Regions from separate parts of the Sutcliffiella sp. NPDC057660 genome, predicted to be linked through region 1. Evidence: riboswitches for the same ligand, from Rfam matches in the RefSeq annotation. Region 1 holds a riboswitch; the other holds the start of a gene.
What was found. Region 1 has a riboswitch for S-adenosylmethionine ahead of mtnW (2,3-diketo-5-methylthiopentyl-1-phosphate enolase). Riboswitches for the same ligand answer to the same signal wherever they lie in the genome.
Positions count from the first base shown of each region.

Region 2: another riboswitch for S-adenosylmethionine. It lies ahead of ACFVAD_RS14615 (Fur-regulated basic protein FbpA); the one in region 1 lies ahead of mtnW (2,3-diketo-5-methylthiopentyl-1-phosphate enolase).

Region 1 covers NZ_JBHVHV010000003.1:39,954-55,710, forward strand. The annotation lists gene ACFVAD_RS03430 (pyridoxal phosphate-dependent aminotransferase) at 1-1,107, shown strand, start outside; SAM riboswitch class I at 1,197-1,303, shown strand; gene mtnW (2,3-diketo-5-methylthiopentyl-1-phosphate enolase) at 1,393-2,637, shown strand; gene ACFVAD_RS03440 (2-hydroxy-3-keto-5-methylthiopentenyl-1-phosphate phosphatase) at 2,634-3,299, shown strand; gene ACFVAD_RS03445 (methylthioribulose 1-phosphate dehydratase) at 3,296-3,937, shown strand; gene ACFVAD_RS03450 (1,2-dihydroxy-3-keto-5-methylthiopentene dioxygenase) at 3,964-4,503, shown strand; gene ACFVAD_RS03455 (CoA-disulfide reductase) at 4,624-5,964, shown strand; gene cbpA (cyclic di-AMP binding protein CbpA) at 6,088-6,726, shown strand; gene ACFVAD_RS03465 (divergent polysaccharide deacetylase family protein) at 6,775-7,554, opposite strand; gene ACFVAD_RS03470 (Spo0E family sporulation regulatory protein-aspartic acid phosphatase) at 7,821-8,000, shown strand; gene ACFVAD_RS03475 (ZIP family metal transporter) at 8,024-8,755, opposite strand; gene ACFVAD_RS03480 (MarR family winged helix-turn-helix transcriptional regulator) at 9,093-9,545, shown strand; gene ACFVAD_RS03485 (M3 family oligoendopeptidase) at 9,710-11,404, shown strand; gene ACFVAD_RS03490 (UDP-N-acetylmuramoyl-L-alanyl-D-glutamate--2,6-diaminopimelate ligase) at 11,656-13,146, shown strand; gene ACFVAD_RS03495 (polysaccharide deacetylase family protein) at 13,251-14,171, shown strand; gene ACFVAD_RS03500 (hypothetical protein) at 14,248-14,526, shown strand; gene ACFVAD_RS03505 (ATP-dependent Clp protease ATP-binding subunit) at 15,042-15,757, opposite strand, start outside.
Region 2 covers NZ_JBHVHV010000011.1:186,495-202,251, reverse strand. The annotation lists gene ACFVAD_RS14685 (DUF6241 domain-containing protein) at 1-359, opposite strand, end outside; gene ACFVAD_RS14680 (zinc-dependent alcohol dehydrogenase) at 558-1,697, shown strand; gene ACFVAD_RS14675 (glutaredoxin family protein) at 1,750-1,989, opposite strand; gene ACFVAD_RS14670 (ChaB family protein) at 2,064-2,261, opposite strand; gene ACFVAD_RS14665 (N-acetylmuramoyl-L-alanine amidase) at 2,417-3,127, shown strand; gene ACFVAD_RS14660 (TRM11 family SAM-dependent methyltransferase) at 3,124-4,077, opposite strand; gene ACFVAD_RS14655 (response regulator transcription factor) at 4,241-4,873, opposite strand; gene ACFVAD_RS14650 (sensor histidine kinase) at 4,866-5,912, opposite strand; gene liaF (cell wall-active antibiotics response protein LiaF) at 5,909-6,634, opposite strand; gene ACFVAD_RS14640 (PspA/IM30 family protein) at 6,725-7,372, opposite strand; gene ACFVAD_RS14635 (lmo0954 family membrane protein) at 7,391-7,744, opposite strand; partial or broken gene ACFVAD_RS14630 (S8 family peptidase) at 8,006-8,975, shown strand; gene ACFVAD_RS14625 (DUF6944 family repetitive protein) at 9,012-9,596, opposite strand; gene ACFVAD_RS14620 (multicopper oxidase family protein) at 9,628-11,178, opposite strand; gene ACFVAD_RS14615 (Fur-regulated basic protein FbpA) at 11,275-11,478, opposite strand; SAM riboswitch class I at 11,723-11,831, opposite strand; gene ACFVAD_RS14610 (DEAD/DEAH box helicase) at 11,919-13,361, opposite strand; gene ACFVAD_RS14605 (metallophosphoesterase) at 13,459-14,613, opposite strand; gene ACFVAD_RS14600 (DUF3817 domain-containing protein) at 14,679-14,978, opposite strand; gene ACFVAD_RS14595 (hypothetical protein) at 15,098-15,307, opposite strand; gene ACFVAD_RS14590 (hypothetical protein) at 15,438-15,757, opposite strand, start outside.

The DNA of each region.
Region 1 (15,757 bases):
CAAAAGGTGGGAAGGGTGGTTGCCGAGGGGCATGATGTCATCAATCTTGGACAAGGTAACCCAGATCAGCCGACGCCTGAACATATTGTACGTTCTTTGCAACAAGCTGTAGATAACCCCATCCATCATAAATATTCACCATTCAGGGGCAACGACTTTTTTAAAGAGGCGATAGTCGAATTTTATAAAAGAGAATACAACGTAACGCTCGACCCGAAAACGGAAGTGGCGGTACTATTTGGCGGCAAAGCAGGTCTTGTTGAAATTCCGCAATGCTTGTTGAATGAAGGAGATACTGTGCTTGTACCAGATCCCGGCTATCCCGATTACTGGTCAGGGGTTGCCCTTGCAAAAGCACAAATGGAATATATGCCGTTAAAAGAAGTATATCATTTTTTACCAAATTATGAAGATATAGATGAAAGTGTTTTGGATAAAGCGAAGCTGATGTTTTTGAACTATCCCAATAATCCCACTGGTGCAGTTGCCACATCAAAATTTTTCGAGGAGACGGTAGACCTGGCGGATAAGCATGATATTTGTGTTGTACATGATTTCGCATATGGAGCCATCGGATTTGAAGGGAAAAGACCGCTAAGCTTTCTGCAGACTCCGGGTGCGAAAGAAGTGGGAATTGAGATTTATACACTATCCAAGACATATAACATGGCAGGCTGGCGTGTTGGATTTGCTGTCGGCAACCCCAGTGTCATAGAGGCAATCAATCTACTGCAGGACCATATGTATGTGAGCATCTTTGGTGCGGTACAGGAAGCTGCGACGACAGCCCTGCTGGAATCGCAGAAATGTGTGGAAGAGCTGGTGGACCTTTATGCAAAAAGAAGGGATATCCTCATTAAAGGGCTGCAGGAAATAGGATGGGAAGTTACTGCGCCGCAAGGCTCTTTTTTTGCCTGGTTAAAGGTTCCCGAAGGATTCACATCCTCTGAATTTGCCGATAAACTGCTAGATGAGGCTCATGTGGTCGTGGCGCCGGGAATAGGATTCGGATCCCATGGTGAAGGCTATGTGCGTGTAGGTCTGCTGACAAGTACTGAACGTCTGAAGGATGCGGTGCAAAGGATTCAAAAACTGCATATTTTCTGAATACTTTGTTGACAACTAGCCGGAAGGATGTCATAATTCCTGTTAGATTTCTTTTATTTTAACCTTAAAAATATTATATATATTGCGTTTTCTTATCAAGAGCAGGTGGAGGGACTAGCCCGATGACACCCGGCAACCGACTTATGTACATAAGCACGGTGCTAAATCTTGCAGCTTTAATGCTGGGAGATAAGAGGATGTTAGGATGCCTAACCTCTTCTTATCGAAGAGGTTTTTTAGTGCTTACATATCATACCATTTCACGTGATTGAAAGGATGACAGATATGAGTGAAATTATTGCCACATACCTAGTACATGACAGAAAAGGGAACTTGGAAAAAAAAGCTGAGGGTATTGCCCTTGGTTTGACAGTGGGTTCTTGGACAGATTTGCCGCTTTTGGATCAGGAACAGCTGAAAAAACATAAGGGCAGGGTGGTTCATGTCCAGGAACTTGAACCAAGCGAGAGGGTGAACAGCTATATCGGAAGCACCGTCACCAGAGGGATAATCCAAATCGGTTACCCGAGCTTAAACTTCAGCAATGATCTACCTGCAATATTGACAACTGTGTTCGGGAAGCTCTCCTTGGACGGTGAAATCAAGCTGTTAGATTTGGAGTTTTCGAGTGAACTGAAAAGCCTATTCCCCGGACCAAAGTTCGGTGTGGAGGGAATCAGGGAACTGACGGGGATAACCGATCGTCCGTATGTCATGAGCATTTTTAAAGGTGTAATTGGCAGGGACCTCGCATTCCTTGGAAATCAACTTCGGGAACAGGCACTTGGAGGAGTCGATTTTATCAAGGATGATGAAATCCTTTTTGAGAATCCGCTCACGCCATTTGAAAAGAGAATTGCAGTCGGCAAGAAAGTTTTGGAGGAAGTTTACGAAAAGACAGGGCATCGTGCCCGCTATGCTGTCAATCTTACAGGCCGAACGTTTGAATTGAGGGAAAAAGCGAAGCGGGCAGTGGAGCTAGGTGCAGACATTTTACTATTCAATGTTTTTGCTTATGGATTGGACGTGTTACAGTGTCTTGCTGAGGATAAAAATATCCAGATACCGATCATGGCACACCCTGCAGTAAGTGGGGCAAGTACTCCATCAGAGTTTTATGGGATTTCCAACGAACTTCTTCTTGGAAAACTAGTTAGGTACGCTGGAGCCGACTTTTCCTTGTTTCCTTCCCCCTATGGCAGTGTCGCATTGCCAAAGAAGGAAGCACTGGGAATCAGAAACAGCTTAACAAAGGTCGAAGATGGAATGAAAGCTGCCCTGCCTGTACCATCAGCTGGAATCCATCCAGGCCTTGTACCGCAGCTTTATCAGGATTTTGGATTGGATTCTGTCATCAATGCAGGTGGAGGAATCCATGGACACGCTTTGGGCGCCATTGGCGGTGGTTCGGCTTTCAGACAGGCGGTTAATGGAGTGTTGGCTGGAAAAACCTTGAGCGAACAGGCTGAAACGAACCCGGAACTGAAACTCGCAATTGAACAATGGGGCAGTTTGGAGGTTGCAAAATGAGTGCAGGTCAGCCAATGATATTTTGTGATTTTGATGGAACGGTAACAGACAGTGACAACATCATTGCCATTATGAAGAAATATGCCCCACTTGAGTGGAATGAATTAAAGGATAAAGTTCTTTCGCAGGAGATATCCATCCGGGAAGGAGTGGGGAAAATGTTTTCCCTGCTTCCCTCAAACCAAAGGGAAGAAATCAGCACGTACATTTTAGAACATGCCGCGATCAGAAGAGGATTTCATGAGTTTGTGGAATACACGAGGAACCAGCAGATTCCACTTTATATTGTGTCAGGAGGAATAGACTTTTTTGTGGAGCCTCTGCTGAGTGGAATTGTGCCCCGGGGCCAAATCTACTGCAATGAGTCTGATTTTTCAGGAGAGAGCATCAGGATTCACTGGCCGCATTCTTGTGATGAGGAATGCCAAAACGAATGCGGGTGCTGCAAACCATCAGTCATTCGTAAACTTGCAGATAAGGACACTTATAAAATAGTGATTGGTGATTCCATTACAGATCTGCAAGCGGCGAAAATGGCGGATAAAGTAATAGCCAGGGATTTTCTGATTGAAAAATGCAATGAGCAATCCATTAACTATGAAGCATTTGAAGACTTCTTCGATGTGATAAAGATACTGAAGAAGCAGGAGGTGTCATCATGAGTATTCAGATAGCAAGGTGGAATGAGCTTGCAGATGTGAAGGAGGAGCTGGCTGGCCGCGATTGGTTTTTTGGAACAAGTGGAAATCTTTCGATCAAAGTAACAGATCATCCTTTGACTTTTTTTGTATCAGCAAGTGGTAAGGATAAGCGGAAAAGAACACCGGAAGATTTTCTGCTAGTAAACTATGCTGGGGAAGCGGTGGAAGAGACCATTCTGTTGCCTTCCGCCGAGACACTGCTTCATGTGGAAGTGTACGGCAAGTCAAATGCCGGTTGCTCCCTTCACGTCCATACGGTCGACAATAATGTCATTTCGCAATTATATGCAGAGCAGAAGGAGATAGTCTTTACAGGCCAGGAAATTATAAAAGCCTTGGGGATTTGGGAAGAGGATGCCTCTGTCAGCATTCCAATTATTAAAAACCATGCTGATATTCCAAAACTTGCGAGGGAGTTTTCAAAGCACATTCATGGAGACAGTGGTGCTGTGCTGATCCAAAATCACGGAATTACGGTCTGGGGAAAAACGGCATTTGAAGCGAAAAAACACCTGGAAGCATGGGAATTCCTGTTTTCCTATCACTTAAAGCTTTTAAGCGTGAAAAACAGTATTAGAGCAAGCTTGCAGGTCCATTAAAAATAAACCTTGAGGAGGAAAAAAGAATGGCTGAAATCAGAATTCATCAAACAAACGAAAGAATCAAAGTACAAGAAAAAGTGGAATCCTTTTTGACTGAAAATGAAGTAATTTATGAAAAGTGGGATACCTCCAAGCTGCCTGATTATCTTCAGGAGAATTTTGCACTGACAGAAGAAAATAAAGAGGAAATCCTAGCTGCCTATCAGAGTGAAATTGCGGACATTTCGGCAAGACGTGGATACAGAGCACAGGATGTCATCTCCTTATCCGATACCACTCCTAACCTGGAACAGCTTTTGCAGAATTTCAATAAAGAGCATCATCACACCGATGATGAGGTCCGCTATATTGTGAGCGGCCATGGGATTTTTGTCATTCAAGGCAAGGACGGCAGCTTTTTCGACGTGGAACTGGAGCCTGGAGATCTGATAAGTGTACCACCAAATGTCCGTCATTATTTTACCCTCATGGAGGACAGAAAGGTCGTAGCCATACGGATTTTCGTTACGACTGAAGGATGGGTTCCAATTTATGAGAGCCAGACAGAACAGATAAATAACTAAGTAACGAGAGGCATTTGAGTGATATGATTTTCACTCAAATGTCTTTTTTTATGAGTAATCCCCCCTTAAAGAGGGAATATAATGGAAGGTGATGAACTGATGCAAATAGGAGGCTATTTTATGGAGCATATAGTGATAATTGGTGGAATAGCGGGTGGCATGAGTGCGGCTTCCAAGCTTAGAAGACTAAAGGAAGATGTAAAAATAACCGTCTTTGAAAAGGATGAACATATTTCATATGGTGCCTGCGGTCTACCCTACTACATATCTGGAGTGACAGCGTCGCACGAAGACCTATTGGCGAGGACTGTAGAGGATTTCGAGAAACGGAATATCCAGGTACATATTCAGCATGAAGTCAAAAAAGTGGTGCCAGAGCGAAGAGTAGTGCTTGTCCAAAATCTCCAATCCGGCGAAATGATGGAAGTGAACTATAATAAACTACTGATAGCTACCGGATCAAAACCAATTGTTCCTCCATTTGTACCAAAGGATGCAGAGAATGTCTTTACTTTAAAGACCCTTAAAGATGGAATGGACATGAGAAAATACTTTCAAGAAAGAAAAGATGTGAAGAGGGTTGGGATAATCGGTGGTGGGTATATAGGGATGGAACTGGTCGAAACGATGATGGAATTACAAAAGGAAGTAACGGTCATCGAATTGCAGCCACATATCCTTCCTAACTATGATCAGGATATGGCTGAAATCTTGGAGGATTGCCTAAAAGACAGGGTGAAAATCCTGACTGGCGAAGAAGTCAAGGAGCTTCACGTTGTGGAAGGGAAGGTTACCAGCGTAAGCACGGATAAAGGGAAGTATGATGTGGATGCAGTTATCGTGAACATCGGGAATAAACCTAACACGGAGTTTGTCAAAGGTATTGGACTGAATATGCTAGATAATGGTGCCATCATTGTTGACAAACAGCAGCAAACCAGCATTCCTGCCATCTATGCTGCCGGGGACTGCGCGACAAGTAACCATCTTCTTTTGCAAAAGCCTGTTAATATTGCTTTAGGTACTACAGCCAATAAACATGGAAGAGTCGCAGCGGATAACATGGCTGGAATCCCGAATTCCTTTCAGGGAATACTTGGCACGAACGTAGTGAAAATTATGGATTGGACAGCTGCGATGACTGGATTGACGGAAAAATCTGCTAGACAGGAGAATGTAAACTTTAAAACAGTAAAAGTTGAAACAAATAGCCATGCTTCCTATTATCCTAATGCGTTGCCTTTTCACATTAAACTTGTCTATGAAAAAGAGTCAAAGAAACTGCTTGGCGCACAAATACTTGGTCAGGATGAAAGTGCGGCAAAACGGATAGATATCTATGCAACAGCCATTACATGCGGATTGACGACAGAACAGATTGGTATGCTGGACTTAAGTTACGCACCACCCTATGCAACAGTTTGGGATGCGGTTCAGATTGCAGCAAATGCGGCAAAATAAGAGGAAAATTAATAAGAATTAAAAGTTTTAATATTATGAATTTTCTTTACCTTTTTATGCGAATATGCTAATGTAAAAGTAGTTTTATCTACATAAATAGATGTGTTTTGGAGGAGTGAGGGAATGAAAGTACGTTATAATTTTGTGCCTAAGCAAGATGTACAGTATTGTGAGCCGAACTATACGGTGAAGGACGCGTATGAGAAAATTAAAGAGACAGGTTACCGCTGCATTCCCATCCTGGAGGATAATGGGAGAAGCTTTGTAGGGCTAGTCTATAAAGTGCACTTACTGGATTACCTATACGAGGGGAAAGGATCTGAAAACGATTCTGTGGAGTCCCTTATCCAAAATAAAGATGCATTCATTTTTGAGGAGGACTCCTTTTTCCAAGCGTTTTTCACAATTAAACGACTGCCATTCATTGCTGTACTGAACGAGGGTAATGAATTTCTCGGGATTCTGACTCATGCAAACGTCATGGATGTACTTGCTGATTCATTTGGAATGAAAACTGGGGGTTACACCTTGACCATCGCCACAATTGAACATAAAGGGGCAATAAAGGATCTTGTTACCATGCTGAAGGACATCAACATTGACGGCATGCTTACGCTTGATAACGGGGAGAAATATTTAAGACGGATCATCGTGAACCTCCCTGCCGAGCTACCTGAGGATAAACTGAATAAGATTGTGAAAAAGCTGGAAGAGAAAGAGTTCAGGGTGACACATGTCGATCAGATTGATGTTATGAAGTAATACAGCCGTAAAACGAGCATCTTCCCATAGGGAAAAGATGCTCGTTTTTTATTGTGGAGTGGTAATCAACTCTTTTTCTATGAGGATAGTCGATAAAGTGACAGGCTCAGCTTTTTTCTTGAGTGCAGGAATATATTGTTTCAGAACACTGGCTGTCTTTTCACCTGCAATGCCCACATGACCGATGGCAATGATACTATCATCTACTTCTGTTTTTCTGATGAGCTGGTTAGTCTGCTTTACGATATGGTTGGTTGTGTAAACCTCATCAAAAAACAATTCATTTTCCAAATAGGGTACAGAAAGTTCTGTGGCAATTTTTGAAACGACACTTTTTCTTGAGGTTTTACTGTCCAGATAGTAGAGGTGCCTTTCTTTGCAGATACCAAGGATAATCCGCATCACACGCTCATCTGAAGTGGCTTTTGATCCCATATGGTTATTGATTCCAACGGCGAAAGGAACGGCATCAATTGCCGCATTTACTCGCTTTGCAATTTCTTTATTGGAGAGGTCCGTTGTGATGGCTCCGGGACCCAGCCAGCTCCTCTTCCCTTTAACGGGTTCCATTGGAAGATGTAATATGACCTCGTGCCCCAATTCATGCGCAAGCTCCGCATCCTCTTTTGTTGTAGAAAGAAACGGCATCACCGCAATAGTCAACTTGACTGGCAGATGAAGAATTTCTTCGGTCCCCTTCATGTCATTGCCGAAATCATCAATTACAATGGCTACTCTATTACTATTCTGATGGTGCTCCTCTGCATAAATGACGATGCTGCCTAAAAACACTGATAATACGGATAAAATAGCGATGAGATTTTTCAACTTTACCACTCATTTCTAAGATGCTGTATAAGGTTTGTTATTAGGATTTTGGTGAGGTTCCATTCGACAAGATTCTCGCATTTTAATATTTTTTTGCTGGCAAATATCCTTTATTACTTTCATTTTGCACAAAATCTGTGTATTCATGCGGTCGGGTGAAAAAACTTTGTGAAAAGATTGTCTAATATTGCGATTCTATTTACATTAATAGAAATTTTTGTAATAATTCGAAAAGGAGAGCAGAGAGATAAAAGGAGCGAATTACATTGTCGTATGAAGGGTATGTAGAGAACCTATTGATTCTCATTAAAGAGAAAAGGGACTCTATGATTGTTTTGGCCAATAAAACGGGTTATATCAGTGATCAAACAATTAAATGCAGCCAGGATTTAGACAAGCTAATTTATGAGTATCAAAAAATGATCTACCAAAAGAAGTCCATATAAAAAACCATTCCAAAAGAGAATGGTTAGAAGATCTGAATCAGCCAGATCATGAATAAAAGCCCAAAGATGAAAGAGTAGGTGGAAGTGGTTTCATATCCATCACCATGGCTCTCAGGAATGAGTTCTTTATAAATGATATAAAGCATCGCTCCTGCCGCAAACGCAAGACCATAAGGTACCAAATTCGAAACGATGGAAGTAAGGTAAAAGCCCAATAAGGCCATTGGAATTTCCACTGCTCCGGTTAATGTAGCTACAAGGAATGCTTTAACTCGATTGATTTTTTGATTCATGAGGAAAAGCGCAACCAGAAATCCCTCAGGAGCATTTTGTAAACCAATCGCAAAAGCGATCAAATTTCCCGTATCATTTGCATCCGATGCATAACTGACCCCAACAGACAACCCCTCAGGTATATTGTGCAGTGTGATGGCTGCAACGATAAGCATGGCTTTCTGGTCGAATTCGATACCTTTTCTATTATGTTCAAGGTCTATATGGGGAATGGATTTTTCCAGCAATGTTAAGGTAAAGACACCCAATAATAGTCCTATCGATAAGGGGAGGATCCCTCCGTAGTTTAGTGCCTCAGGTATAAGGCTTAAGGTGGCGGCTGCCATCATGATGCCGGCAGTGAACGCTAATAGTATATCCTTCCATCTGTGTGAAATGGAATTTTTAAGAAAGAGAATCGGTAATGCTCCTAGACCTGTAGACATGGCAGCAAGGATGCTGCCTGTTAATGCTTCATTCATCACTAGTTTCCTTTCAAGGCTTTTCTTTGCCAGTAAGTAAATTGATTGTTCAGAAAAGGCTGCATAAAACTGCTCGAAGCAGTTTTTTATTTTGGTGTTAATTTATTTTTGATTATATAAAAATTAGGATATCGAGTAAATGAAAGGGAAAGCTACAAGGAAAATGTTCATTCCCCATTGTTCCATATTTTATCATACTTCTACTTAACATTGCCGAATCGACCAATTTATAGTTAAGGAAGAAGGAATTACATATTTTTCAACTTGGATTGACGAATGAAGAAGTTTACTATAACATTGGTTTTAATTCAAGATATTTGAAAAAGGAATGAAGATCATGACAAATAGAAACGATTTAGATGTCTCCCTAAAATTATTCATTGTACTTTCCAGAGCATACCGAGCCATTAATGATAAAGCCAATCAGTCCATTCAACGCTTTGACCTGAATCCAACTGAATTCGCAGTGTTGGAGCTTCTCTATCATAAGGGCGATCAGCCGTTGCAGCAAATAGGTGGGAAGATCCTGTTGGCAAGCGGAAGTATCACCTATGTAGTGGATAAATTAGAAGGCAAAGGGTTGCTTGCCCGCAAAGCATGTGCAAAAGATCGCCGAGTGACCTATGCACAGATTACGGAGGCAGGAAAAAATCTACTCCAAAACATCTTTCCGCAGCATGAACAACAAATACACAACCTGCTTGCCGGACTTCAAACAGAAGAAAAAGAGCAGGCAATCGACCTCTTTAAAAAACTCGGGCACTTTGCTGCCCAAACAGAAAAAAACTGACGGGAGTCAGTTTTTTTTTTGGTTTAATAAAGGGCCAATCAAAGGCCATTAAATAAAGGGCCATAAATAAAGGGCCATAAATAAAGGGCCAGACCCCGGCAGGATAATGCCGATTTATGTAGAATATTAAAGGGTGAATATTGTTTATAAAGGGGACGTTTATTATGAGATTTGAAGAGTTTGCATATACACGGCCAAATATGGATGAGGTCGAGAGCAGGTATAATGCTGCGTTGGTTAGGTTCGAGGGGGCTACTTCCGCTCAGGAGCAGGAGGAAGCGATCAAGGAAATCAATGAAATCAGAAATGAGTTAAGCACGGATTTTAATCTAGTGTACATTCGCCATTCCATTGATACTACAGATGAGTTCTACAAGGAAGAACAAGATTTTCTGGACGAAGTAGAGCCCTTGACAAAAGCATTGGATACAAAATATTATAAAGCACTTGTTAAATCTCCATTCCGGAATGAGCTGGAGAAAAAATGGGGGACTCAGCTTTTCTCATTGGCTGAATGTGAATTGAAAACATTTGATGATTCCATCATAGAAGACCTTCAGCATGAGAATAAACTTACGACAAAGTATTCCAAGCTAATCGCATCAGCAAAGATCTCATTCGATGGGAAAGAGTTGACGTTGGCGCAGTTGGACCCGTTTACGGAGTCGACAGACAGAGAAATGCGTAAAAAGGCAAGTGAAGCGAAGTTCGGCTTCTTTAATGAGAATAAAGAAGAATTTGATGATATTTTTGATCAACTGGTCAAACTACGCACCAAGATTGCCCAAAAACTTGGATACAAGAACTTTGTTGAGCTTGGTTATGCAAGAATGACACGTACAGACTATGATGCTGATATGGTAGCCAAATTCCGTGATCAGGTGAAGGAATATATTGTTCCATTAACTGAAAAATTGAAAGAAAGACAACAAGCGCGCATTGGTGTCCAGGATTTGAAGTATTACGATGAGGGCTTTAAATTCAAAACCGGAAATGCTACACCAAAAGGGACTCCTGAATGGATTATTGAGAATGGAAGCAAGATGTACGAGGAGCTATCACAGGAAACAAAAGAGTTCTTCCAATTCATGATCGACAAGAACCTGATGGACCTAGTGGCGAAAAAAGGGAAGGAAGCAGGAGGGTATTGTACCTATATCCCAACCTACAAAACACCTTATATCTTCTCGAATTTCAATGGTACAAGCGGCGATATCGATGTATTGACACATGAAGCGGGACACGCTTTTCAGGTATACATGAGCAGAGATTTCGATGTGCCTGAATATAATTGGCCTACCTATGAAGCATGTGAGATCCATTCGATGAGTATGGAGTTCTTCACATGGCCATGGATGGAGCTTTTCTTTAAGGAAGATACGGATAAATATAAATTCTCCCATCTGAGCAGTGCAATTTCATTCCTGCCTTATGGTGTAGCGGTGGATGAATTCCAGCATTTTGTTTATGAGAATCCGGAAGCAACTCCTGCAGAGAGAAACAAAGCATGGCGGGAAATTGAGGATAAATATCTTCCAAACCGAGATTATGATGGAAATGATTATTTGCAATCTGGCGGTTTCTGGCAACGCCAAGGTCATATTTACCGAACGCCTTTCTATTATATTGACTATACATTGGCTCAAATCTGCGCACTTCAATATTGGAAACTTTCACAGGAGAACCCGGCAGAAGCATGGAAATCCTATCTAGAGCTCTGTAAATTGGGAGGAAGCAAATCTTTCACAGAATTGGTAAAATTCGCGCAACTTCGATCTCCATTCGAGGATGGCTGTGTGGAATCAGTTGTAGGGGAAATTGAAAACTATCTGAACAGTGTAGATGATAAAGTATTATAAAAGAAAGCTGTCGGTATATCGGCAGCTTTTTCCAACGAATTCAGGGCATTTCCGACAACATTCTACTTTCCCTTTTCCCTTTACTTTTGTAGAATGGTAGTTATATAGTGAATAAATGGCTTCGATATTGATTATAGTTATTATTTGTCAATATTCGGTTAAATACATATTCAACTAATTGAAGATACTACAATAAGACGCATTGACTTCGTTTAAAAATAATATTTAGTATCAGAAAAGGAAGTGACCCTATGAATACAAATTCTTTATTTTCAAAAGTGCAAACACAAAAAATCTATGGGGAATTCCCGATTTCCATTTCTAATATTTTTTCCGATTCCAGACAGGTAACAGTGGATTCCGTCTTTGTCTGTATTAAAGGATATACAGTCGATGGCCACCGATATATTTCCTCGGCCATTGAAAAAGGTGCGAAAGTGATCGTGGTAGAGGATCTGCCGGAAATGCTGCATGAAGATGTCTGCTATGTGAAGGTGAGAGATACGGAAAGAGCACTGGGCCAGCTTGCGAATGCATTTTTTGACTACCCTTCCACCAAGCTTAGAATTGTCGGAGTTACAGGAACGAATGGGAAAACGACAGTGACAAGCGTCATTAATTCAGTGATGAGAAATGAAGGATATAAGACGGGCCTCAGTGGTACGATTGAAATCGATATCGATGGGGAAAAGTTCGAAAGCAAGAACACAACAAGTGATGTACTGACTATGCAAAGAATGTTGAAGGACATGGTTGATGCAGGTGTGACTGATGTTGTAATGGAAGTGTCCTCCCATGGACTTCTGCTTGGACGTTTGGCTGGTGTGGAGTTCCAGAATGGTGTGTTTACCAATCTGACACAGGACCATTTGGATTTTCACGGGACCATGGAAAATTATAAAAACGCAAAAGGGCTGCTCTTTTCCCAGCTCGGACAGGATCTCCGTAAAGACAAAGCGGCAATTCTAAATATGGATGATGATGCTTCCAAGGATTATATCAGTATGACGAGTGCCAGAATCATTTCATACGGGATCAACAATGATGCTGATTTCAGAGCGAGTGATCTGGAGTTTTTCGAAAATAAAACAGCCTTCACTTTACATACGGATTTTGGGGAGTACAGAATGGAAGTACCGTTTGTAGGTGAATTCAACGTTTACAATATTCTTTCCGTTATCTGTGTACTTTGGGACAAAGGAATGCCTTTTGCTAGAATTCTTAAACATCTAAGTGAGGTAACACCACCTAGTGGCCGGATGGAAACATTGCACACAGGGGATCAACGAAATGTCATTATTGATTATGCCCATACGGAGGATGCAATCGGGAAGGTGCTCGACAGTATTAAGATGTTCTCCAAAGGGAGTATCATATCCATTATTGGGACAGGCGGTAATCGAGATAAGGATAAACGTCCAAAGATGGGCAGGATTGCAACAGAGAAATCAGATTACGTCATCTTCACCACCGATAATCCATTGGACGAGCCATATGATGAAATCATCAACGGAATGGCCGCCGGGGCAGTGGATGACAGGTTTGAATGTATCGGTGACCGTGAACAGGCGATTTTCAGGGCCATCGAACTTGCTAAAGAAGACGATGTTGTATTAATAGCAGGTAAAGGACATGAAAATTACCAATTGATTGGTACAGAGTCTGTTCCTTTTAACGATGGGGAAGTAGCATTAAGGGCAATCAGAACATATCCACTTACAGAAAGTATTCCGACAACATAGATTTTACACATACCAACTGACTGAAGTGCATGGGTTTCCATGAATAATGCTTCAGTCAGTTTTTTTATTTATTATGAAGTAAATTGTCGAAAAGGGATGTTGATATGAGGGGAACCATTGGGGGAGTTTTCTTCATCTCTATCTTATTGTTGGTTGCCTGTAGTGGTCTAGAAGTGAGCACAACAAAGGAACCTGTAAGAGGGGATGAAAAAGTAAAAGAGGAGAAACCTGTTCAAAGAGAAGAAACAAAGGTGGAGGAGTTGCCAGAACTGACGGAGGAAGAACTCCACAAGCAAGAGGCCTTGGAGGAACTGACAAAAAGGGAAAATGAAGTTCTGAACCATAGTGATTATGGGGAGTCCAATGAATTCCATGAATTTGTTACAGGTGTAAAAACAAGGATGAAAACCGATGAAAAAGTCATAGCATTAACATTGGATGCATGCGGAGGAGAAAATGGCAGCGGATATGATGATGAACTGATCAGTTTCCTGGATCAGCATAACATTAAGGCGAACCTATTTTTGAATGCCAGATGGATAGAAGCGCAGCCCACTATTTTTATGGAACTTGCAAACAATTCTTTATTTACGATAGAAAATCATGGTACAGAACACCGGCCTTTATCCACTATCCCCCGTTCTGCCTGGGGCATAGAGAGTACAGCTTCAAAAGAGGAAATCGTAGCGGAAATTATCGGGAATCAGAAAATGATATTGGAGCATACAGGAAAGCTTCCAAAACATTTTCGCTCGGGAACTGCTTTTTACGATGATGTATCGGTTAAAATAGCCCAGGACCTTGGTTTGGAAGTAGTGAACTTTGATATTCTAGGTGATGCTGGAGCCACTTTTACCGCGGATCAAGTGAAAGAATCCATCCTTCAGGCAACTTCCGGATCGATTGTGATCCTTCACATGAATCACCCGGAAAGCGGGACAGCTGAAGGAGTAAAGATGGCAGTTCTAAATTTATTGGAACAGGGCTTCAGCTTTGTTCACTTACAGGATTATGAACTGGAATAATATAATCTATTACAATTCAGTTACAGCTACATAAAAAATTTGATGCAGGTCACGATAACAGAGGGAGGTTGATGTCGTGGCCTGTTTTTGTCATCTTTTATTTTCGGCAATGCTGTTTTTAAACTTTTCTGCGTGTCAATCAATAATCAAAATAGATCAAGCTCAAGAGAAGATGCCAAATCCGTATGTTATTGTCCTGATAAAAAATTCGAAAGAAGAATATCAATTGGGATTAAAGAATGATAATACGCAGAAACAGAGAAGGCGTAATCGTGTGCCTGAATTCAAAAGCCGTGGATTTCGTCTGATCATTATAAATAAAGGCTCTTTTCGCAATCCCATTGTTGCTATTTAGATAAGGTGTAGTCTTTAAATTTAGCCGTTGATTTCCGCTACAGACACTTGCTTTCCGCGGGGACGGATGGGAGCCTCCTCGGCTTCGCCTGTGGGGTCTCCCATGCCCTCTACTCTCCCGCAGGAGTCAAGTGTCCTCCGCTACAATCAACTCAGTTTTTATAACATTATTTGCTCCGTTGAAATGAAAAAATGAGACAAAGTCCAATTTTTCAAATTTTAGAAAGGCAGATTTTATACTATTATTCACCCCTGTTGGTTGGAGTGCAAGGTGTGAGACTCCTGCGGGAGATAGCGGTTGACTTGAGACCCCACAGGCAAAGCCGAGGAGGCTCAAGCAGCGCCCCGCGGAAAGCGAATGCCTGGAACAGAGACCAGCAGGGAGTTTAATGGTGACATTTTATCTTTAGCCCAGCTCTATGCAAAAAGCAACAAACTTTACGAAAAGAGCCTAAATAAAAAAGGCTTGTTGGTCACCAATTAGAAAATGGTGACCAACAAGCCTCAAATCGCAAATTAGTTAACATTTACTTTCAATTCTTCCTGTTCAACCTCCACTTGAAGAGAAGTAGGGATGTAATCAAGCTCCAGTAAAATATCAGCGATGGCATCTTCTACATGTTCCTGAATAAGTCGGCGTAATGGTCTAGCCCCAAACTGAGGATGGTAGCCCTTATCAGCCAACCATTCCTTTGCAGCTTCCGATAAATAGAGTTTACACTGATGCTCTTCGATCAGCATACCTGACAAATCATTAATCAGAATATCGACAATCTGACGCATATGCTCTTTTTCAAGCTTTGCAAATTCAATGATATTATCAAATCGGTTAAGGAACTCCGGTTTGAAATAGGACGACAAGGAATCCAGTATAGAACCTTGCACTGTATTTTCGTGCTTCTCAAAACCTACTGTAATCCTCTTGTCTGTAACACCTGCGTTACTTGTCATGATAATCACAGTGTCTTTGAAGCTGACAGTTCTTCCTTGGCTGTCCGTCAGCCTGCCATCCTCCATTACCTGAAGAAACAGCTGGAGCACATCAGGATGGGCTTTTTCCATTTCATCAAGCAGTACAATGCTGTAAGGGTTGCGGCGAACCTTTTCTGTCAACTGTCCAGCTTCCTCATGCCCGATATACCCTGGTGGAGATCCAATTAGTTTGGATACTGAATGCTTTTCCATGTATTCACTCATGTCAAAACGGATAAATGCATCCTTTGAACCAAAAA
Region 2 (15,757 bases), on a different contig from region 1:
TCATTCCTATTGTGCTGAACCACTTGCAGCAACCTATCGACACGTTCCTCGGTTAAAGGGAGGACACCCCATTTTTTATCCGCTTCCACCTTTTGATGGCTCATATGGTGAATGGCGTTCTGAACGGCCAATTCCGACATATCAAATGCAAAATCTTCTTCTATTGTTGTGATGGTTTCTTGAAAATTCATCTGTGCCCCTGGTTCCACTTCTTCGGTTAATGGATTTTTCAATTTAATAATCCCACCCGATTCAGGTTCGACCGTTGCAATGTAATACACCAGCATAATAATGATAAGTGGCAAGACAACAATTATCAGCCATTTCATATTGGTTTTTAATATCTTTATTTTGTCCACTCCCCACATTTTCCCTATTTATTCTTCATTATACAGTAAATGGCATAACCATGAAACACTATAGTACAGTTTAGAAAGTGTATGTATTCTTGTCGAACAAGTACTAAAGTTCCATTTTCTAAAACTTCCAACCTTCAAGGATAATACTTTTCTGAACAGGGTATAAATAGACTATCCTAAATATTGGAGGTTATTTTATTGAAAGCTGTAACGTTCCAGGGCATTAAGGAAATGAAAGTCAAAGAGGTTCCGGATGCATCCCTTCAGAAAAAGGATGACATTATTGTAAGGATTACTTCCACAGCCATTTGTGGATCTGATTTGCATATTTACCAGGGAGCATTGCCTACTGAAAAGGACTATGTAGTTGGTCATGAGCCGATGGGTATTGTGGAGGAAGTCGGTCCCGAAGTGACGAAAGTGAAAAAAGGTGATAGAGTGGTCATTCCTTTCAATATTTCCTGCGGAACCTGCTTCTATTGCAAAAATGAATGGGAGAGCCAGTGTGATCATTCCAATCCCAATCCGGAAGTTGATACTGGGGGATACTTCGGTTTCACGGAACGTTATGGAAATCATCCAGGTGGCCAGGCGGAGCTCTTACGTGTTCCCTATGGTAATTTCATGCCATTTGTCATTCCAGAATCAGTGGAACTTGAGGATGAGGCATTGCTCTTTATGTCAGATGTTCTTCCAACGGCTTATTGGAGTGTGGAAAATGCAGGGGTGAATAGTGATGATACGGTTGTTGTGCTTGGATGCGGACCTATCGGCTTAATGGTACAGAAATTCGCATGGATGAAAGGTGCGAAACGCGTGATAGCAGTCGATAATCTTCCATACAGACTTGAACGGGCCAAGAAGATGAATAAAGTGGAAATCTTTAATTTTGATAAATTTAAAGATTTGGGCTCACATATAAAAGAAATAACGAATGGTGGTGCTGACATTGTCATTGATTGCGTAGGTATGGATGGCAAAAAATCGGCACTGGAGGAGATCGGACAAAAGCTTAAGCTGCAGGGTGGTACCCTAAGCGCATTTGAAATTGGAATGAATGCAGTCAGAAAATTCGGGACCATCCAACTGACAGGCGTCTATGGATCTAAATATAACATGTTCCCTCTTGGCAATATCTTTGAACGGAATATCAACCTTAAAATGGGACAGGCACCGGTCATTCATTATATGCCAAAGCTATTTGAGATGATTACCGCTGGGGAATTTGATCCTACAGAAATCGTTTCCCATCGAATGCCTCTTCATCAAGCTGGAGAAGCCTACAAGATCTTTAATGACCATGCAGATGAATGTGTAAAGGTTGTATTGAAGCCTTAATATAGAAGCATAGAAAGAATAAAGCTGCAGTCGAAAAATCGACTGCAGCTTCTTATTTTACAGACTCTAGTAATTTGTTGATCTCCATCGGATTGAATCCTTTTACCGCTTTGTCCCCGACTGCAGTAACTGGAATTCCCATAAATCCGAACTTTTCTACTTCCTGTTGGTAGACCGGATTTGCTAAGATATCCCTTACTTCAAAGGGAATTTCCTCTTGTTTCAGGTATTCCTTTACATATTCACAGTCCTTGCATCCCTTTGCGGAATAGACGATAACTTTCTGGTTCATCTGAAGCCCTCCTTGATGTTTGCTTTGGCTTCATTTTACCATAAAGGGACACATATATATAAGGGAACTGCTCCCTACTTTTCGACCCATTCATCCTTGTCATTTTTCTTATATTTATTCTTCACAGCATCCCATGCAACCTTATGGGCGGTTTCTTCCTTGTCATATTGTTCTGAGGCAGAGTTGAAGGCTTCTTTATAGATTTCCTGTCCGTGCTTCGGTAGATTGTCTTTGACGCCTTTTGGCAGATCTTTCAATGAATCATATGGCATCACGCTTTCCTCCTTTGTATTTACTCTTACATTATCCTTATCCTTTTCTTCAGTTGAATAAACAAACTTCCCACATAAGGAAGGAGAATCCATGATACTCAAGGAATTAATAAAGTAGATCATGTTGAATTTATCAACTAGAGTAGGGGTAGCTTATGAAAAAAATGCTTTTGTTTGCCAGTTTGATGGTCGCTCTTCTGCTAGCAGGCTGCACATCTGAAATCGCCAAGGAAATACCTTCAGATACTGCCGTAGAGGAGCGAATAGATGATCGAGCCCCTGAGAGGGAGAGAGATTTCTTCATCCCAGGGATTGAGGTAACTGATTGGATGCTTCCCAAACAGAATTCGCGTATGCGATCCGGGTCCGTCACCCATGTGATGCTGCATTTCACTAATAATGCCATGCGTAACCCGGAGGATCCCTACAATCTGGATGAAGTGTATGCTTTGTTTGAAGAATATGAAGTGTCGGCCCATTACATGATTGGGAGAGATGGGGAGGTTTATCATCTTGTACCGGAAAGCAGGGTTGCCTTTCATGCGGGAAAAGGAATTGATTTAAATTATCAGCATTACCATAATAGTTTCAATGAATATTCAATTGGAATAGAATTGCTTGCTATCGGGACAAAGGAAGAGATGTTTCCTATCGTCCCTGAGGAAATCTATGAGAGGATAGACCCTACAGATATCGGGTACACCGAGGCACAGTATACCGCATTGAACGAGCTGTTGGTGGATCTTTTAAATCGTCATCCCTCTATTAAAAATGACCGGGAACATATCGTCGGTCACCACGAATATGCCCCCGTTCGTAAAATGGATCCAGGTTCCTTGTTTGATTGGTCAAAAATCGGGTTTTAGTAGCATACAAGTATTTCTCTTGAAAAATACCCTTTCTTTGTGACACAGCGGTCTTTGATTTCAAAGCCCGCTTTTTCTATCATATCATCGATTGTTTCGATGGTAACAACGACCAGTTTATCCGTTATTCTTCGAGCGTGTCTTAAGATGTCTGCCTGATCTTCTGGTGTCGCATGTGTATAGAGGTTGTATGGCATGTCTATGATTGCGACATCATATTTTTCCGTAACATCCGCTATTGGTCCCAATGTCACATTTCCTTTTAAGTTGAAATGAGCAATGTTTTCCCTAGAGCCCTCCGTAACCAAAGGGTTAATATCCCTTCCCTCTATATGAATCCCCATGGACAATGCTTCAACCAGTACGGTACCGATTCCACAACATGGATCAATCGCTCTTACTCCATCTGGATGTGGAACGGCTAAATTGGAAACCGCGCGGGCGACCCGAGTGCTTAATGCAGTGGAATATTCGCGTGGCTTCTTTGTGTGCTTCAACCATACCGCTTCATTTTTACGATAATTGCCAAAGTACCATCTACCACCATATGCCACAATACCAAAGATATGCGCGGGATTATGGACATCCGCCTCTCCATGGATGCGTGCCCCAAGGTCCCGTTCCATTAATCTTCTCTCGTTGTATTCAATTTGAGCTTCTTTTTCAAGGTCATTAATCTTGATGAAGATGATTTTGAACGTCTTATCCAACATATCTATTTCTTCGACCTGCTCTAGAATATCCGAAAGTTCATCCCCAGAATATAGAACTTCGATACGTTCCCTTATAAAAGGGCTTCTGCTTGGATCTATGTTAATGGTGCTTTTTATTATGTTATAGGGTGATTCCATGCCAAAAAAAGAGCGCATCTCCAAGTGGCTCAAGGATCGCTCTTCAGGGCTGCTTGCATATGTATAAATAAATTCCTGGGTGTCCAATTTCTTTTCCAACTACTACTCATCCTCTATCTTGTTAATGCTTGCCTTTAAAGCTTATCGGTAAATCTTTTAAAAAGCAATGAAAGCCGATTAATCAAAATTTGGCAAGCCTTAGATATGATTAACTTTGCAGGGTAGGTCAAGAAAAAGGACAGGAAACAGTACACTGCCCAATTTATTTGACGAGGTTATGCTTGAATGCGTAAATGACTGCCTGGGTCCGGTCCTGGACCTGCAGCTTCGCCAATATATTGCTTACATGCACTTTAGCTGTTTTCAATGCAATAAACAGCTCATCCGCAATTTCCTGATTCGTCTTCCCTTGTGTCATAAGGAGCAGAATCTCCATTTCACGATTTGTAAGTTCTTCATGCAAGTAGTGTTCATTTTTTTGACGCATCTTTTTCATCATTTTCCCTGCCACTTCAGGTTCCAGGATGGATTGACCTTTAAAAGTGGAGCGTACTGCATTTGCAATATCACTTGCCTTGGAAGTTTTCAGCATGTAACTCGTTGCTCCTGCTTCAAGTGCCGGATACACTTTTTCATCATCCAAGAAGCTTGTGACAATTATTATTTTTGCGTCCGGCCATTGATCGATAATCCTTTTGGTTGCTTCAATGCCATCCATTTCCTTCATAACAAGATCCATCAAGATAATATCCGGTTTATGCAGAAGCGCCAATTCCACTGCCAATTTTCCATCATCCGCTTCTGCAATCACTTCTATATCAGGCTGTGCGGATAAATAGGCAGTGACACCAATTCTCACCATTTCATGATCATCTACAAATAAGACTCTAATCATTTCCCTCACCCTTTAAATCCAACTTAGGAACCTTTACTTCCAATCTTGTACCCTGATTTTCTACACTCACTATTTTTAACGTGCCGCCTATCTCCACGGCCCGCTCGTACATGTTTTGCAATCCATACGCGCCAGCCCGTTCCTTTTCCACATCAAAGCCTTTCCCATCATCTACAACTCTCAGGATGATAAAATCATCTCGGCTGATCAAGAGCACATCAACGGATGACGCCTTGGCATGCCGAAGCGTATTGGAGAGGCTTTCTTGAAGTATTCGGAACAAATGGTCCTCCACTCCCTTGTCAATGGAAAAGGGTTCAATCTTCCATGCAATGCTCATCGGAACCTTTTGCATCAATTCTACCAATAGCTCCTCTGCACCTTCCTGGAGCGTTTTCCCTTTCAAAGCAACAGGCCTCAAGTGCAGAAGTAGCGCACGCATTTCCAATTGGGATTGATGAATCATTTCTTCGACCAGCCTGAGCTGCTTTGTTTCCCTGTCTTCGAGTGACTCTTTCGGCTCCGTTAAGGCCGACATGAGCATCGATGCAGCGAACAGCTGCTGGCTTACGGAATCATGCAATTCCCTGGCTAATCTGTTACGCTCCTGCGATACGATTTCCTGGATTCTGCTTTCAAGGTCCACCGCTTTTTCATTCGCAAGCTTTTGCGAAAGCTTTGTTTGTTCCTTCATCTGTCTTTGAATTTTTTTCAGTTCGCTTTCTATTTCCCCTATTTCATGAACCGGGTTCTTTTCCACCCATTCGATATTTCTCCCTTGCTCCATTTGAATTAGGTGAGCGTGAATCCCCACTATTTGCTTTCTCCAATACATTCCTGAAAATAGACCAATGATCAAGCCGATGAAGACGGATATACATAAAGCAAATAGAACAAATGGCAGGTCAAACACTTTTACTTTCCACAAAGAGGACCACTCCATTAAGGGAAAAGACAGGAAGTACACGATACCAAATGCAAGAAAACTGATGATGGCTGTGGTGACCCCCAACAGAAAGTGCCTTTGCAATATACTCATACTCTTTTCACCTCGAGGCTTCCCACCAAGCAAGAGGTGATTATTTTTATCTTTTGGGTGGAATCCTCATACCCCGAAGTTTGGTAATGTATCGTCTGATTCCATGTTTTTGATTCTTCTTCTTCTAAAATGATCGTCGAGCCGACCATCACTGAATGCTTGACACTGATATCCACTTCATATGGAACAAGGATTTGGATATTCCCTACAACGTTCCGGATGGAAATGATTGCTTCCCCTTTCGGAAGAACGGTATAGCTCAGATCGATGATGGTATCCCCAATACCGGTCTGTATATTGACATCATCCCATGTGTAGGAGTGTTCCGGTGTTTTTTGTCGGCCTAAGAATTTATTCTGGAACCACTTCTGTTCCCGCTTCACCACTTGTCCGACCTTGGCTGGCGCTATTTCAGGCCTGAAATAAGTCGGATTTTGTTTAGATTGCGTAAACAAAATAAAGAAGTAAATAATCGAAGCCAATAACAGAAACCGGAATGTGAAAGATCCGATTATCGTAAAGAAAATAGTTAGCGCACCGATTGCAAATAAGACTTTACCGAGAAACCAACTCCATTTTTTTCGACCGAAGTATAGACATATGCCAGAAATAAGAAGGGAAAAAATGAGCCCGGTATCAAAAAATGAGATTTCCAGGATAAAAATAAAAAATCCGATGATGAGAATATAGCTTAACAGGTCTGTTTTCTTCATATTTAACATTGTTTCCCCTCCTTTTAAGGCATATTACATGCTGCTGCTGCAATGGATAAAAAAGGCGTACCATGCCGCCTTTTTTTAGAATATCAGTTATCAGGATGAAAGAGAATGTGTTTTCTCATCATTTGGCAATTCTTTTTCAATCTGTGCGATTCGTGCATCGATTGTATGACGGTGGTAGGAAGAATTCACCTGATGCTCCAGACGCTCCAGGTAGCTCTCCATTTCAGTGAATCTAGAAGAGGATGGCACTCCGTTATTGGATTCCAGGACTTGATTCATACGATGATTGGCTCTGGCCACATTTTCTCTGCCCATCAATTCCATCCGCTTAATGTACATATCCTTTAGCTTGTGTTTCATACCTTCATATTTTTGCTCCAGGGAAGTTAGATCTTCCGTAACTTTTTCTAAGGAAATCTTCAGCTGCTTTGCGCGTACCTCATATTGCTGATACTCTCTTTCAGCAAATTCATAGAGCTCCGACTCGTCAGCTTTAGAAGCTATTTCAGCTTGATGCTTTCTTTTTCCCGCAAGTTGGTTAGCTTGATGATATTCTCTGACAAACTCATCTTTCAGGATGTTTTGACGCTCCACTAAAAGTCGTACCTTATCCACTTCTTTCTCACAATCCCTTAAGTACTGATTAAGCATGGATATTGGATTCTTTTGCTCTTTTTTATCAAGAACTTCATGGAAATCTGCTGCGATAGTATTCTTAATTCTCGTAAATAAACTCATTTTCAGACACTCCTTTAATTATTTGTTGTTTAGTGCATTCCATTCTTTTTCAAAGTTTGTAAATGGGTCATCGCTTTCTTTCGCTTCGATGATCGTGTCTTTCGGCTTGTTCCAGTTTTTATAAACAACATATAAAATGTACGCTGCTACAAGTCCTAGAACGGCCGGGACATTTGCGATCGAGAATCCAATGGCGATGAAACCGATGATTCCCCACAGTACCTTGTTGGCGGTGGAATCGGTTTTCATAAACTCCTTCACCGCATAATAGGAAACAACCAAGCTTAAGGCCAACCCGAGTAACGGTCCGATATTCGCCAGTAATATGAAGAACGCGATTACCCCTACTAATAACAATCCAAATTTTTTCATCTGTGTTTCCTCCTTTCATGTCTCTATCTTATCTGCTTTCAAGGATTGCTATAACGAGCCTGAGCTATATTTTGAGATAAGACTTGAGGCTTATCGGGGCTACGACCGTTGAAAAGATATGCGTTTTGAAAAGATATGCGTTTTGATAGGAAGTTAGCTTACATAGTCTTTTTGGCACTTGAACTTTTCAATGGAAATTGGTAGAATTTTCAGAAAGTAACTTGTCTCACTTTTTTTAAATAATGATTAGGAGGCGTTGTAATGGAAAAGCTGGTTCATTTAATTCCGTACAAAGTTGACAATCAATTGTTTGAGGCGCAGCAAATTCCCGAAGGAGTGGACATGATACAAGCTCCCTCTCTCTGGAATAGAGGCTTTAAAGGAAAAGGTACTGTCATAGCAGTCATTGATACCGGATGCGATACCTCCCATCCGGATTTGGAAGGGAGAATCATTGCAGGTCGGAATTTTACCGATGATGATAATGGCGACCCCGAAAAGATTACCGACTATAACGGACATGGCACACATGTTGCCGGTACCATCGCTGCCATTAATGCCGAATCCGGTGTGATCGGCGTTTCTCCAGAAGCCAAACTGCTGATTTTAAAAGCACTTGCTGGAGAAGAAGGCTCTGGCTCCTATGAATGGGTGACAAGCGCAATTGAATATGCAATTACACAGAAAGTGGATATCATCACCATGTCACTTGGTGGCCCGATAGACGTTCCTGAGCTTCATGATGCAATCAAGACCGCAGTGGAAAATCAAATCCTGGTTGTGTGTGCCGCAGGGAATGAGGGGGATGGAAAGCATTCTACCGAGGAATTCTCTTATCCGGCAGGCTATAACGAAGTAATTTCGGTTGGGGCAGTGAGTCTTCAACGTAAATCGTCCTATTTCACCAATTCCAATAATGAAGTGGACGTTGTAGCACCAGGAGAAAAGATAATCTCCACGATTCCCGGAGGCAGATACGCTGTTTTCAGTGGTACATCCATGTCCGCACCACACGTTGCTGGGGCACTCTCCCTGGTCAAACATTTGTCAGAAAGCGAGTTTGAGCGAAAGCTTACCGAGCCGGAATTGTATGCACAGCTTGTGAAGCGTACCATTCCATTAGGATACCCTAAGAGTCTCGAAGGGAAATGGGCTGATTTATCTAACTGCCCCTGAATTGCTGGCTGAGTATTTGAAGCAAATAAATATTGAAGAATCGATCGGTGTATAGACTAAGAAAAGGTCAAAACGGAAATCCCAAAGGAGATTAACACTCCTTTGGGATTTTGTTCTTTGATTCTTTTTCATCAACGGTTTGTTCTTTAGTGATTTCCAATGCAAGAATGACCGCCCCGATTGCTTGAATCCAGCTCCCCGTAGTAATCACCGCATCAGTGTTTTCACTTTCCCCTGTCCTTATTTCTTCTGCACCACCGATTGCCTGAAGGGAATTCCCTATAACCTGAAGTATGTTCCCGATGATGGCCATTGCATCAGCATCAGTCGCCTCCCATTCTTCTCCTAGTGCCGTCGCTGCACCGAGAGCCTGAAACAGATTCCCAGTGATAAATAATTTTCCCCTGATGATTTTTTCTTCAGGCAAGACCAGGCCTGAAATAACCGTGATATTCCCGACGGCTTGAATTCCATTGCCAATCCTTCCATATGAGAAACCTTCCTGCCCATCGGCTTCCAATGCATTTCCTGTAGCTTGAAGCACATTCCCAACAATGTCTAAGCCATCACTCTCCTCTTCCCCCCTTACAAGGAATCTTGTACTGCTTATAGCGGAAAGGACTGTTCCAATAGCCTGTATCCATGAACCAGCAAGTATTTTCTTTTCATCATTCATGATTTATCCGCCATTCTCTTCAAATTAAAGCTTACTTTATTACCATATAAGGTCTCATCATTTCATAATCCTCGTGTTCTAGCATATGGCAATGCCATACATATAGTCCTGTAAAAGGGCCAAATTTCATGATGATTTTGGTAACTTCCCCCGGATTAGCCCTGACTGTATCTTTCCTGCCGCATTCCTGCGGTTCTGGCGGAAAGGGGTCTCCCCTATACTCAATCACCCGCTCCCGATTAAACCGCTCCACATCATATTCCCTGCGGCCCAGGATTTGAAAGTCCACCAGATGGATATGAATGGGATGGGTATCCTCGGTGGTATTGACCAAATACCAGATTTCTGTGCTCCCTAGAACTGGTTTTTCAGATATGGGGGCATCCCAGTCCTTGTTGTCCAAAAGCATCATTTCACGACCAAATCGGTCCATGGTATGATCCAATGTCAAAAAACGTTTTTTTGTCGCATCATGTGTCCGTAGTCTTGAGAGGTTTTCCATGTAAGCTGGAATGACGGAGGTGTCTATATGTCGAAGTGGCAGTTCTACGAAGAATTTCATTACTTCTACAATTTCATTTCCCTTGTCCCCCTTAGGGAATGGAGCAGGTGCATCATTGGTCATGATGATACTTTCTCCTTCGAGATTAGTAAAATCAATGATTAAATCTGCTCTTTCTGCTGGTGCAAGTGTGATGGATCTGATGCCTATCGGTCGATCCATCAGACCTCTATCCGTTCCGATCTGATACATGAGCTGTCCTGAGTCCAGTTTTATTCGATAAAAGCGGCTGTTGGAAGCATTGACTACTCGGAAACGATATTTGCGAGGTTCTACTACCAAGTAAGGCCATACTTTCCCATTGACCAGAATCGTATTGCCAAAAAACTCCGGTACTACAGATGTTTTCAATCCTGATACCGGTTCATCCGGTTGTGTCGGATAGTAGAGAGAACCATCCGGTCGAAAGGATCTATCCTGGATGATAAGAGGGAAATCATAGGCGGATGAGGGAAGTTTCAGGGAACGCTCGAAATCACTTCGTACTATATACATCCCAGCGAGTCCTGCATATATATTGAGGCGGGTAATACCAAGTGCGTGATCATGGTACCAGAGCGTACAGGAATTCATGTAATTATCGTACCGGTAGATTTTTTGTGTAAATGTGGGGCCAACCTGTTCAAAATTTGCACTGAACCATGAGTCGGGGTACCCGTCACTATCAGGTTCCACAACTGCACCATGTACATGAACGACTGTTCGGACTTCCGGAACATCTTTATGGGCACCATGAACCGTAAAGTCCACTGGCAGCAAATGCCTTTTTGGCAGAGCATTCATCCATTTGATGAATACCTTCTCCCCACAGTCGACTTCTATGGTCGGTCCAGGGAATATTCCTTCATATCCCCACACCGTTGTCGAGGGGAGATCGCGGTGAAGGGATTGCTTTGTTTCCTTCATTGTTACCTCGTAATAGGTGTAAGTGTTGTCTTTTTTTACTGGTTCTAATTTTGGAGGAATAGGGAGTGCATCTACAAATTTTGTAAGTGAGGATACAATTGTGGTTTCAGACATTTTTGATTCCCCCTTATATAGGCTCTCCCCAAAGAATATTCGGCTGTCTTGCATATTAACCCTATTTTTACAGTTCCCGTCTCCTCATTAATCCTCCTACTTGCTTTTAACCCACTGGATCGATCCCATGTCATCATGGGGATGCATGTAATGGTCGTATTTTTTATATTCCTGCTCCAAGTCTGATAAGGACAGTTCATACAGGTGCTGATCCTCCTTTTTGAATACACGGAAATAGAGGAGCTTACTGATTAATTCCGACCGCCGATTTTCAACCGCATTTTTCAAAATTTCTCCCATTTTCATCACTCCTTAAAATTTTGGTTACGTTTAGCACCGCTGTTGATTTCCGCACTAGGCTGCGCTTTCCGCGGGGCTTGCGAGAGCCTCCTCGGCTTCGCCTGTGGGGTCTCCCCTAAACGCTACCTCCCGCAGGAGTCTTCGCCTATTGCTCCAATCAACAGCTAGTCAACTATAGAAAATACAAAAAACCTCTTCCAGTCTGAGACAAGAAGAGGTTGGTTTTTTTAAGAAATAAGACCTCAACTTATCTGCCAAGCATCACTGCTTGCTGGAATTAGCACAGTATTCTTTTTATAGAATCTGTTGCTGAAGCTTCATAGGGCCATTCCCTCCACTTCTCTGGATAAGTTACGCTATTAAGTTATGACTGGAAAGAGTAATTTGTTATGATAATCATAAACCCGACGATTCCGATTTGTCAACTGTGGATTGAAGAGTTATTGTCGTGCCTCATGGACCTTCAGCATTTTTCCTTTTATCGTGGTGTGCTTCATCGCTTTCAGTACAATCGGACCCTTTCCATTCAAAATATCAACATAGGAGACATTTTCCTGAATGGTGATGATGCCTATATCCCCTGCAGCCACTCCTGGTATTTTGGATAGGGTGCCGACGAAGTCGACCGCTCTTATTTTCTTTTTCTTTCCACCATTGAAATAGAGCTTCATAATATCCTTGTTCAATTTCGCACTCTTTGCTTCTTTAATAGTTGGACGTGTATTTATTTTTATTTCAAATTCAGATGTTGCCCGAAAAACCATTTCTTTAGTTGGAGCTTCTCTTTTCGCTATCTTAAATCCAATATACGATTCGATTTCTGCGAGGAATTTTTCTTCATATGGAGTAACGAATGTAATGGCTTTTCCCGAATTTCCTGCACGAGCCGTCCTGCCTGTTCGATGGACATAGCTCTCTTTCTCCATCGGCAGGTCGTAATTGATCACAAGAGAAACATTTGCGATATCAATCCCTCTTGCCGCAACGTCCGTCGCCACCAGATAGCGGAATTTTCCTAGTTTGAACTCATTCATAACAGCGAAACGATCCTCTTGCACCAGACCGCCATGCAGCTTGTCGCAAGGATAGCCCGCGCGTTCTAGTTGACGATATACATCATCCACCTGGATCTGAGTTCTACAAAAAACGATACAGCTATCCGGGTTCTCCAGTGTTGTAACAGCCTTCAACAGTGAAAACTTTTCATTCTCTTGAACTTCAATAACTGCATGCTCAATTTTATCTGTTGTGATTCCTGTACCTTTTATTTCAATATGAGTTGGCGTTTTCATATATTTATGAGAAAGCTGCTCGACATCCTCTGGTAATGTCGCGGAGAATAGCATCGTCACCCTATCGATGGGCAACTTTTGGATAATGGCTTCCACCTGATCAATAAAACCCATATTTAACATTTCATCTGCTTCATCTATAACAAGATACTTTAAACGCTCCACGTCAAACGTCCCTTTTTCCATATGATCGAGCACCCTGCCAGGTGTCCCCACGACCACATGAGACTTTTGCTTCAACTCCAGCTTCTGCCTATCAAATGGCTGCTTGCCATAGATCGCGGTGGCTTTAACCCGCTTGAACCTACCGATATTCGTTATATCCTCTTTGACCTGGGCCGCAAGCTCGCGGGTTGGAGTCAGAACGAGTGCCTGGGGTTTATTCTCCTCCCACTCTACTAGTTCACAAAGCGGTATGCCAAATGCTGCTGTTTTGCCGCTGCCTGTCTGTGATTTCACGACGAGATCCTTCTTTTCCATTGCATTCGGAAGAACTTTTGCTTGGACTTCCGTAGGAACTGTATATTTTAATTTTTCAAGAGCGCTAACTATCTCTTCACTTAATTGGAAGTCTCTAAAACTATTTTTCATGCTGTACCCTCATTTTTTCTTCTATTTACACCTGATTCATTATACTTCATTATCGTTTGTAAAAAAAATAGACCCATTTGAGTCTATTCACTTCAGGTTAATCTTCCTGTAAGAAGGAGACCTTTAATTCAACTACCTCGGATCTGCTGCCAATTCGTATCGGCGGTCCCCAAAAACCGAACCCCGAGGAAACGATAGCATGTAAGCTGTTTTTCTTCAGGTAGCCCCAATCCAGTTCGAACATCCTTTTGGTAATGAGGTGATTGGGCATCATTTGCCCTCTGTGGGTATGACCAGATAAAATTATATCAATACCACTTTCTTCTGCTTCCTTTAGCTGGGTCGGCTGATGATCCATGGCGATGATGGGAAGATTATGGTCCAGGTTCTCTACCAATTCCTTGATAGACCGTCTTCTTGAATCCGTCTTATCTTTCCTGCCCACTAAATAAAAGCTGTCCTCGACTTTAATTACTTCATCCATGAGAATGCGGATATCAAGCTTATTCATTTCCTCTAAAAAAGCCGGAATCTCTCTTCCGTAATACTCGTGGTTGCCCAGTACACCGTACATCCCCATTGGAGCATGCATGTTCTTCAGGATTTCCCCCATTTGCTTCCGTACAAATTGCTTTGGATCGTCATCGATTATATCCCCAGGAAGCAGGATTAAATCCGGATTCATACTTTTCACGATTTTTACAAGACGACTCACATGAGCCCTTCCGGATAGCTTTCCGAAATGCATATCAGATGCTACAGCGATTTTCAGTTCTTTATGGTTTATCACATTTTTGGGTATGGAGATCTCGTAGCTTCGAATTACCGGACTGTATGCGTTGAACGTCCCTAGTGCCATGAGCAGCATAAAGATGATCAAAGTAACATTTCCGGTCCAGATGATTGCAGCTTCTTCTGATAATGGACTCCACTTCAGCAGAAATACAGTTAAATTGGCTACAGGGAACAGAAGTAGACCGTATTGCACCACCGCAAACCAATAGGAGCCGAGGATGGAGAGGAAACTAAGGACCTTCATCAGCCTTCCGAGTATATAGGAATACGCGACTATTGCTACAATGAGGCTATATAGGATGGGGTGTTCCCAATTCAAGGCGGTGCTTGCCCAGATCCACACATTCCAGCCAAGATAGTAAACGAATATATTGTACAACGAAAAAAATGCAAGAATTGATAGAACAGGACGAAGCTTCAACACGACAACCCCTTTGATGATTATATCTGCATTCATTATAAGACATTGCAACGGAAACTTATAACAAACAGCATCAAAAAACTGACCCCTGAGATAAGGGGTCAGTTTACTAGAGTGGATTTTTTCAGATAAGAGTCCAAAATTATATTTCCAAACGGGATAAATGCTGCAATTACTGCACCCGCTATCCATTTAAAGGACCATCTGACTTTATACGTTACATAGGCAATGACGAAAAGATAGGTGATGAAAAGGAAACCATGGATTGCCCCGACTACACTTACCACCTCCGGAATATCCAGGCCATATTTTATTGGCATGGCAATAAACATCAGGAGTAGAAGCGAGCCCCCTTCAATAAATCCCATTACTCGAAATCGATCAATTGGCGTCTTTTTCATAGAATATAAACCACCTTAATATTTGCTAGTTGTTTTCTGTATTATAATGGATTTCCGGGCCGCATAGCGGATAGAAAGTTGACAATCCTGTGAAGTGGAAATCTGTGAAAGAGCACCTTTTATCTACTTTTCGATTTCCTGCAATAGATCAGGTAGCCCAACTGGATCAATAGTGTCAGAACAAGTGCAGATGGAAAGATGACAATGAAGGATGCTACTGCAGCCAGATCTCCCCAGGTCGGGTCTGATAGGTGGATATAAATAGAATAGAGAACAGACAGAAAGAAACTGATGAGTACGCCATAAAACATGATTTTATACTTTTTCATGCTAGCTCCCCCTTGTGCACCAAATATTTCAATGCTCAAAACACCACTTTTGGTAAGTACATTATTTAGTTAGGCTAAATAACCCTAAAGCAAAAAAACAGTGCCATTTTTAACACCGCACTGTTTCTTACTATTCTTTATTCGCAACTTCCTTTAGTGTCTGTATACCTGCTTCCAAATAGTCCATGAATTTCTTTTCCACCTCTGACTCCAATATTCCGGGCATGCATTCCTGGATTTTCTTGAAGTTATAGATGATCAATTCCGTCTTTAACCCTCTGCTGACCAAAACACTGTTCAGCCATGTAGCGTATTCAGTAAAGGTGTTGGTATCATTCAGTTTATAAGCGGTATTCAAATATAGGAAATGATAGAAGTTGTCTTCAATTGTTCTTTCTTTCCCCTTTTCACCAAACTTTTCTTTCAGAGAGGGGAAGTCCTTGTACATCG